DNA from 3 places in the Cellvibrio sp. 25HG11W-0 genome. Region 1 is predicted to be linked to each of the others. Evidence: predicted binding sites of a transcription regulator. Region 1 holds the regulator's gene; each other region holds the start of a gene.

Region 1 (3,281 bases):
TATTTCAGCTTCTACGCGATGAGGCCGGAGTAAAAATTGAACGAGTTGCCAGCTTCGAATTATTTGAGGTGCGCCGTATCTCAGCAGTAGAAAATAGTGTTCTGCAGCTTAATACCGATAGCTATCAGTTATTGATGGTAATTCATGGAAGTATATCTTTTGTGATGAGCGAACAGCTCGGGCTCTATCGAGAAGGTAATGCTGAAAATAGTTTTTCAGCGGGGCAGGCAATGCTATTGCCTGCGGGTTCCGGTATTTTAAGCTTTAACATCGAGGTCGAATGTTTGCTGTTGTTGGCGTTGCCTAGCGCGCTAGCCAAACATCAATTAAAAGCTGAAATTTAGTAGCCAGCTATATTTAATTCATCTGCCCTATGTTTGGGTGCTAGAATCGCGCCCAATTTTTTTATGCTTGTATTATTTGTTGTGTATTTTTGAGGTGTTTATGTCGACTTTTTATGAAATTATTGAGCTAATAAATGGCGATGTAGCCCTACAGCGACCAGATGGCGAAAAAAATGAGCCCATGGTCACAATTCGCTTTTCTGCAGAATCGTTGGCGTTTTTAGGTGAAGCAAAGTTTACTGTTGCTAAAGCTATGATTGAGGCTGGTATGGATGCGGTGGGTGATTTGACTGAGCTACAAGCAGATGCAGTGCTAGACGACATGCCAGATGAAATCGGTGGTCATGAAAAATTGATTTTACACTGAGTTGCCTTAAATCTATCGTTCAATAAGAGCCTAGGTGAATGTCGTTTTTTAGTTTGTGTTGTGCTTGATAGGTGGAAAGTTCGCGTTATTACCTTACTTACTAAGGTACCTTTCTGGTTTTGATTCTTATAAGACTCCTTCCTTAAAACCCTGTGTTATTGTTTTGCGAGCTAATACCCCTTAATTAGCGCACGCGTAATAGCAGGCATTGGCATTGTCCTTCTGCTGCTGCACTTTCAAGGTGTATGAGCTCTTTGTCTGTTAATTTACCGGGGCTGGCGATGACAGTGTGACTATTGCCGCTAGCGAGTGCGTTATGGGTTACGCGCAAGAGTTGCGGTAGGTCTTGGCAGTGCACTAGACGAATGTAGCGAGTGTTGACACCATAGGCTTCTAATAAACTGCGGTCGACATTATGCGGTGCAACCCACGTAATCCAGCGATCGCTACAGCTATTGCTTAAGAATGCAATCATAGGTAATAGCAGTACCAGTTGCTCAGGTGCATCACTGGTGAGTACCAACTCTGTGACCCCACTGGTTTGCTGGGTAGATTTATGGTTAATGGATGCTGTGTTAGTGGTAATTTGATAGGCGATATTAGTCACGGCGAATTACTCCTACGCTTAATCCTTCTATAGAAAATTCTTGGTCGCGCATATCGACATGAATAATGTCGAAATCAGGGTTTTCTGGGAGAAGTTCAATCTGAGCGCGATTACCACTGCGTCTGAAACGCTTCACGGTTACTTCTTCGCCAATGCGTGCAACAATAATTTGCCCATTTCGTACTTGATCTGTTCTGTGTACGGCCAGCAGGTCGCCATCCATTATTCCAGCATCCTTCATGCTCATGCCGTTTACACGCAAGAGATAATCTGCACTGGGCGAGAAGAAGCTGGAGGGTATGTTGCAATAGTCTTCTATATGTTCTTGCGCCAGTATTGGGTTGCCTGCAGCTACACGTCCAATGATTGGAATGCCATTGTTGGTGGTTTCAGGAAGGCGTATACCGCGTGATGCTCCTGGTATGACTTCAATAGCCCCTTTACGTGCAAGCGCCTTTATATGCTCCTCTGCCGCATTGGCTGATTTGTAGCCTAGGATATTGGCAATTTCTGCGCGAGTAGGTGGGTAGCCAGTTTCTTCTAAATGTTGTCGGATTATCTGTAAAACCTGTTCTTGGCGGTTAGTAAGGTTAAGCATAGGCACTCCGAGTTATCTGTTTATTTATACAGTGATTGTGATTATATACAGTATTCTCGTGTGTGCAATAGTTTTTCGAATTGGTTGTTATTTAATCCTGTCGCCGTACTTCATATCGACTAATTGGCCTTGGGTGAAGTAAAGGTGAGTGATAAAACGCCCCTTTCCAGGGCTGTAGCTCCATACGTCTACATCTATACAGCTTTGGCTGACAATATTGATTTGTGTATTTTGAGTGCCATTTTGAACAGCCTGAATTAAGGGTGGGTTTTCGATTGGTTGGCAAAAGTGATCAGTAGCCACGGGTTCGCCGCACTTCTCGGTAATTTCGAACTTCGTATCGCCTATTTTTGCGAGTTTGCCTTGGCAGCGTAAGGACTCGGCGCGGCTAGGTGTGCAAATGAGGCTTAATGTTAGGGCAAGGCTGGCTGTTTTTATAAGGTTTTTCATTGATTTTTCCTGAAAAAATAGTGACCGCTGTGTGAGCTAAATATTCCGTTTTTATGTCTGAATAGCTCCTGAACTTTTTTATCGATAACGCCGTTAACAGAAAGGATTTTTTGTATTTACGTTAAAGATTTTGCTGGTTCAGCCGCAACCTTAATTGGGGCGAGTAATAAGTGTTTGGCATCTTAATGTGACAGGAATGTTCGGTTTTTTTAAAGCCTAGCCAGCCTAGATACTTTCTTTTTAATTTAATCTGTCTGTCAATTTAATAAGGGTATGCGATGAATTCTTTCTCTGCAGTTCAAAGTTATTCCAACGTGAAAGTGCACTCTGGCGTTGAAGAGGCTTCACCGCACAGGCTGATTCAGATGTTATTCGAAGGTGCACTAGAACGTATTGCTCAAGCTAAGGGCGCTATGGCGCAGAATCAAATAGCACGAAAGGGTGAATTAATCGGTAAGGCAGTCAATATAGTGGCGGGTTTACAGGGCAGCTTAAATGATAAGGACGGGGGCGATCTGGCACTTAATCTTGATAGCTTGTACGACTATGTTATTCGCCGACTAACCCAAGCAAATTACGAAAATAAGCCCGAGTATTTGGATGAGTGTGGGCGTCTATTGGGGGATATTAAATCATCTTGGGATGCTATTGCCGCCCAAGTTTAATTCTAAGTTTTAGGAGGCGAAATACATGAGTATTAGGTTGATTGATGAGCCAGAGTATTCTGGGGTAGCGGGCATAGCCGCTATGCGCTCCTTACAGTCTGAGCTTAATCGGGCTGTTAAGGATGATGATTGGGCGAAGATTCGTCATCTGGATGCTATTTGTGTACTTCTTATTGAGCGTGTTATTGCAGCCAATCGAGATGATAAGACTACGCTCGTTCTAGCGTTGAGCGAGTTAAAGGGCGTATAT
Region 2 (3,281 bases), 170 kb from region 1:
GGTGTTTAATTCATTTTCGCAGTGGTCACGATTTAAAGCCTTAGCCTTAACGGCTAAACAGCGGCGCCCAGAATTGCAATTCGGTATTCGCATTAATCCGGAACATTCCGAAGGTGATGTTCCGCTCTATGATCCCTGCGCACCTTGTTCGCGCATGGGCGTTCCTTGCGCTGTATTTCAACAAACTTTAAAAAACGATCCCGCGTTATTAGATGGTATAAGTGGTCTGCACTTTCATACGCTTTGCCAGCAGGATTTACCGCCACTATTGCGCACGCTTGAAGCGGTAGAGGAAAAATTCGGCACTTATTTTAAGTGTCTTGAATGGATTAACTTTGGTGGTGGTCACCATATCAGCCGCAATGATTATCAAGTGGATGAACTCATCGGCGTATTGAAAGCCTTTCAGGCGCGCCACAAGCTGCAAGTTTATATGGAGCCGGGTGAGGCTGTTGCGATTCGCAGTGGCGTGTTGATAGCTGAAGTTTTGGATATTACCTGGAATTCTATGGCGCAAGCTATTTTGGATACCTCCGCAACGTGCCATATGCCTGATGTACTGGAGATGCCTTACCGCGCTGATGTTTTAGATGCCGCCATGCCTAATGAATTAGCGCACACTTATCGATTGGGCGGCATGACCTGTTTGGCGGGAGATGTTATCGGCGATTATAGTTTTGCTGAGCCGCTGGCGCTTGGTCAGCGACTTATATTTGATGACATGGCGCATTACACCATGGTAAAAACCACAACCTTCAACGGGATAAATTTACCGGCAATCGCTATTTGGGATTCGCGCAACAATGAGCTGCAACTTGTGCGTCAATTTGGTTATGAAGATTTTAAACAACGATTATCCTGAGTAAATGTTATGAAAACCTCCGCCGTATACATCGGCCTCGTAAATCCTAAAAGTCCTGAGAATGTGGGCATGGTGTTGCGCGCTGCTGGCTGCTACGAAGCAACCAAAGTGTTTTACAGCGGTGAGCGTTATACCCGTGCCCGTAAATTTTTTACGGACACCAAGAATGCGCATGAACGCGTGCCTCTCGTCGCCGTGGATGATTTTTTAGCGGCGCGGCCTGAAGGTACAACTCTGGTCGCCATAGAGCTCATTGAGGGCGCAACGCCGCTAATGGATTTTGTTCATCCAGATAATGCCTATTATATTTTTGGCCCAGAGGATGGTTCTATTAAAAAGGAGTTGCTCAGTCACTGCGCGCACGTCGTTTATATCCCCACTATAGGCTGTATGAATTTGGCGGCTACAGTAAATGTAGTGTTATATGATCGTCTAAGTAAGGAGGATAGAGCGGTGATTGCGGCGCGCCCCATAGCGGCAAATCGTGATACCAATAATAAGACTAGGTTATAGGAGCCCCTTAGGTGATTGGCTTGTAGTTGATTTGCTAGTTGGCGATTTGATTGGGTCGTGTTTTAGGGTGGTGGTCGGATGGTCCAATATCATAAACTACTGTATAAATAGCTACACTGTTTGCACATACAGGTTTATGTGTGTATGCTTCGGTTATCCGCTGCGGCACTTGTATTCACTGGGTATGACGCAAGACGGAAATGAGTATAGAGCTATTGGTATAAATCTTAGGTAAGTCAGTCATATAAGCTGACAGCTGAACAACCCACTTATTAATATATTGAGGTGTCAAATGGATGCGAACAAAGAGAAGGCGCTGTTAGCGGCGTTAAGTCAAATCGAACGTCAATTTGGTAAGGGTACCGTGATGCGCATGGGCGACCGTGAGCAAGTGGCGATTCCTGCCATTTCAACGGGTTCATTAGGGCTTGATGTGGCCTTGGGTATTGGCGGCTTACCGCGCGGGCGGATTGTAGAAATTTACGGCCCAGAATCTTCGGGTAAAACTACATTAACTCTCCAGGTTATTGCTGAAGCGCAACGCTTAGGTGGCACCTGCGCTTTTATTGATGCCGAGCATGCGCTCGATCCTATATATGCCTCCAAGTTAGGCGTAAAAGTTGAGGACTTGATTATCTCTCAGCCTGATACGGGTGAACAGGCTTTAGAAGTGACTGACATGTTGGTTCGTTCTGGGGCTGTAGATGTGCTGGTAATTGACTCTGTTGCAGCTTTGACGCCGCGCGCTGAAATTGAAGGTGAGATGGGTGATCATCATGTGGGGTTGCAGGCCCGCCTTATGTCACAAGCTTTACGTAAAATAACGGGTAATATCAAAAATGCTAATTGCTTGGTGATTTTCATTAACCAAATTCGTATGAAAATTGGTGTTATGTTTGGTAACCCTGAAACTACAACAGGTGGTAATGCACTTAAATTCTATGCCTCGGTACGTTTGGATATTCGTCGCATTGGAGCTGTGAAGGAGGGTGAGGAGGTTGTTGGCTCTGAAACGCGTGTAAAGGTTGTTAAAAATAAGGTTGCTCCTCCCTTCAAACAGGCTGAATTCCAAATCCTTTATGGCGCCGGTATTAACCGCATGGGTGAAGTGGTTGATTATGGCGTGAAGCTAGGAATGGTTGATAAAGCGGGTGCGTGGTATAGCTACCAAGGTAATAAAATAGGACAGGGCAAGAGCAACGTAATGAAGTATCTTGTGGAAAATCCTGTTATTGCCCAAGAACTTGAACAGCGAGTTCGCACTGAATTATTGGCAACTTCAGCCCTATCACTGAGCCCTGGGGATGTAGATGCGCCAGATGAGGTAGAAGAGTCATCGTAATTAGTTTTTTAAAAGCCTCATAATACTGAGGCTTTTTGCTAATGGGGTCTGGTTACTTTGATTTCTTTAGTGTGTTCATTTTGATGGATTGTCTTGCAAGTCTTATAGGCGCTGGCTATGCTGCCTCGCAAATATGGCGTTGGAGTGGCGTGATTTTTGGGCTGCTGCGCGTCTAGTGAAATTTACACTTGGAGTGCGCGACAATGGGGCTGCTAATACAAAAACTGAAATTATACATGTACTTGGTAATGTTATTAGGCTTAGCCAGTTGCACCACAGAACCTTATGTGGAGACAGACTATCAAGCAAATTATAGTTTTGCAGGTTTGACATCATTTAGTGTGTTGGAGGCTAAGCAGGACATTAAAGAAAATATCCTCATATCACCTTTTACTCTCAGTCATATTCATGCTGCATTAGAGGCTGATTTAGGGCAGCGGTATAAAAGAGCAGAGGGAGATAGGGGCGATTTTGAGGTTCGCTATCATGTGGTGGTAGAGGAAAAAATTGATCCGCAGAGCTATGATGCGCTCTATGGATTTGGTTTTTATAGTCCGCTTTATC
Region 3 (3,281 bases), 2.2 Mb from region 1:
AAGTTCTCCCCGCGCGCCTGGCCTTTTTCGCCTTTTTCGTTTTGATGGAACTCCAACAAGCCACTTTCATCGAGCACCAGCTTGGCAATGTCGTCCAGCCCAATGGTGTTCCCTTCTATATCAATATCGCTGCTGGCGACTTTGAGCTTGTTAATCAAGTTGATAAATGACTGCACCGCATTGCCCGCACGTGGGCTAAACACCCGATTGGCGAGCATCTGCTCGGCGGCGATCCACAGCGAACAGCCCTGATCGCGCGCGAACAGGCGCAGCTCTTCAATGGTTTTGCCGCCAATACCGCGCGTGGGCGTATTGATTACCCGCTCAAAACCGGCGTCATCGTGGCAATTGCTAATAAGACGCATGTAAGCCAAGGCATTTTTAATTTCAAGACGATCATAAAAGCGCTGGCCGCCATAAATGCGATAGGGCACGGCCTCGCGCAGCAACGCCTCTTCCAATACCCGCGATTGGGCATTGGAGCGATAGAGAATAGCGACCGATTGCTTGGGGTTGCCCTTGCGTGCCCAATCGCCAATACGCTCGACGATAAAGCGCGCCTCGTCCTGTTCGTTATAGGCGGCGTAGAGCGCAATCTTGTCGCCCTTGCTGCCTTCGGTCCACAGCTCTTTGCCGAGGCGACCAAAGTTGTTTTTGATCACCGCATTGGCGGCGTCCAGAATATTGCCAGTGGAGCGGTAGTTCTGCTCTAGGCGAATCGTTTGGGCATTGGGGAAGTCTTCGGTGAAGCGCTGAATATTTTCGATTTTGGCGCCGCGCCAACCGTAAATGGACTGATCGTCGTCGCCCACCGCCGTCACGCAACTCTCTTTACCCGCCAGCACCCGCAGCCACGCGTATTGCACACTATTGGTATCTTGAAATTCATCCACCAAAATAAACGGAAAACGCTCGCGGTAGTGCAGCAGAATATGCGGTTTGTTAAGCCAGAGCTCGTGGGCGCGCAGCAGCAGCTCGGCAAAATCCACCATGCCGCCGCGTTGGCAATCCTCTTCATAAACACGGTAGATCTGCAACATCACCCGCACAAAGGGATCGCCCGTTTCTTCTATGTGCTGGGGGCGCAGGCCTTCGTCTTTTTGGCCGTTGATGTACCACTGGGCCTGCTTGTGCGGCCACTTTTCCGAGTCGATATTAAGGTTTTGATAGACGCGTTTAATCAGTCGCAGCTGATCGTCACTGTCGAGAATCTGGAAGTTTTGCGGCAAGTTGGCATCTTGCCAGTGCGCCTTAAGTAGGCGATGAGCCAAGCCGTGGAAGGTGCCCACCCACATGGCCCGGCTGTTGATGTTATGGCCTGTTTGGCTGAATAGCTCATCCAAGCGTCCACGCATTTCGCGCGCCGCCTTATTGGTAAAGGTCACCGCCATTATGGAGTAGGGGGAAACTCGCTCTACTTGAATCAGCCAGGCGATGCGATGCACCAGCACCCGCGTTTTACCGCTGCCCGCCCCCGCCAGAATCAATTGATTCGTCGCAGGCGCGGATACCGCCTCGCGCTGGGCATCATTAAGTGAATCTAACAGCAGGGAAACATCCATAAGAGCGGGCCATGAGCTAAAGAGTGATGGGGGATTTTACTGTTTACATATACAGATGACCACCCTTGATTTTAAGAGGCAGCGCTAAAGCCAGCGATTTGCTCACGGCGTCATGGGTTGCCTAAACAGAACCAGCTCGAAGCGGGGGAGGGGAACCTTCGCAAAATGAATACGCCAAAAAAACAAAATCGCCAGAATCCAAGGATGCTGACGATTAGATATTTTTATCACAGGGTGCTGTAATGCGTAGTTGCAGCGCGTTCTGGGTGTAAATTTATTTAGTATTCAAGCACTTAGCTCTAGCCAAAAACCACACCACAAAACCCAACAGCACCAATATAAAGGCGCCAGAAATGGGCGCAGTGCTCTGTTCCCGCACGGCATAACCATGATGACCATCACTGGTATCACGGTGCTCATCTAGGGGCAAAGTTACGTTCCCTTGTCCCGCAGCAACCGTCAAAGAAGTACCATTGGATACTAATAATGCTGGGCTAATTAAGAAATCAACTAAACTACGTGAATTATTCAATGACACACTATTATCACCCGTTAGCGGCTGATGGGCGAAGTTTGGAGCAAATATCCCCTGTTCACCTAGAGCGTCATAGTGCACAACACTCGCTTGACTACCTAGGCTCACCAAAAGCCCTAGGCCTATTATTGCCAACCTAAGCAAGGCTAAACATTGCTTCTGCATATCGTTTCCCTCCCCATTACGGGACTTGAGCAGTTCATCCATTTTCAAAGTGTGACGCGAGTCACATTGTAGCTCGCACCTACCTACCCAGTGCAAGAACCTAAAAGCTCTTATCGAGACTTTTTTGATTGTTCACGAAAACTGATTAGAACCATTAGAAATTTGACGTGTAAAATAACATCAACGGTACTTTTGTATAGATTACCGACAGTATTTTTGCCACTCAGGTCTCAAGAGCACCGCAAAGCCCGTCATTAAAATGAATAATGTTCTAAGCAAAAAGAAACAGAGTAAGGTCGCAGGGCCAAAAAATAGGAGGAAGTTAAGTACAACAAGCTAAGGCACAGGGTTCCAAATACGCCATGAGCGCGCGCGTTAAAAAGGCCAAAACTGCTCCGGCAAACCCTGTTTACGCATGAGTGCGGCTATATCCATACTCAAGGCCACACCCGCATGCACCAAGACACCGCCCCAAATTGAGCGCGATTGCAGAGCGAGAATACCTAGAAATAAGCCAAATAAAATCGCCCCCGTCGCTTCCAACCAAAGCTTAGGCAGATGAATCATCATATAGGGCACACACATCACCCAAATAGCGTTGGCACCTAGTGCAGGGCGCAGCGCATTGAGCATAAAGCCGCGAAAGAAGAACTCTAAAAACACAAATTGGCAGAGATAGAGGCATTCCCAGCTGAGCAAATCAAACCAACTGCGCCCCGCCTGACGATAAAAGGGGTAATGATTAACGAAGTCTTCGCCGAAGCTCACCAAGACCACAAATACCAAAATAGGACTGAGCAACAACAGATAGCCGCGCCAGTGCGCACTCACATCGCCCCAGCGCCAGCCAAAATCGGCAATGGCAGGGCGTTTGCCGGTTTCGGTGCGCATGAAAAGTTTGATAACAGCAAAGGGCAGCAGAATAAAGGCCAGCAGGTGACAGGAGGTCCACCATACATAGTCAACCAACTCCAACCAGCCAGAAGTAGCGAGGGCAGCGAGATAGTAATCGGAGGCGC

What was found. Region 1 encodes LexA, which represses DNA repair genes until DNA is damaged. Its sites were predicted from a motif close to ACTGTNTNTANANACAGT; they were not measured.
Region 2: the regulator LexA is predicted to act here: its motif matches at 1,491-1,508, upstream of recA (recombinase RecA).
Region 3: the regulator LexA is predicted to act here: its motif matches at 1,601-1,618, upstream of uvrD (DNA helicase II).

What each region holds. Positions count from the first base shown of each region.
Region 1 covers NZ_CM174230.1:2,055,460-2,058,740, forward strand. Annotated here, with positions in the region: gene AC0KUT_RS08485 (hypothetical protein) at 1-344, shown strand, start outside; gene AC0KUT_RS08490 (hypothetical protein) at 445-711, shown strand; gene AC0KUT_RS08495 (cell division inhibitor SulA) at 896-1,318, opposite strand; gene lexA (transcriptional repressor LexA) at 1,311-1,916, opposite strand; gene AC0KUT_RS08505 (DUF2845 domain-containing protein) at 2,004-2,366, opposite strand; gene fliS (flagellar export chaperone FliS) at 2,645-3,031, shown strand; gene AC0KUT_RS08515 (hypothetical protein) at 3,057-3,281, shown strand, end outside.
Region 2 covers NZ_CM174230.1:2,223,408-2,226,688, forward strand. Annotated here, with positions in the region: gene nspC (carboxynorspermidine decarboxylase) at 1-862, shown strand, start outside; gene AC0KUT_RS09255 (RNA methyltransferase) at 872-1,375, shown strand; gene recA (recombinase RecA) at 1,668-2,717, shown strand; gene AC0KUT_RS09265 (DUF4136 domain-containing protein) at 2,954-3,281, shown strand, end outside.
Region 3 covers NZ_CM174230.1:4,711,761-4,715,041, forward strand. Annotated here, with positions in the region: gene uvrD (DNA helicase II) at 1-1,562, opposite strand, end outside; gene AC0KUT_RS19775 (hypothetical protein) at 1,837-2,262, opposite strand; gene AC0KUT_RS19780 (CPBP family intramembrane glutamic endopeptidase) at 2,638-3,281, opposite strand, start outside.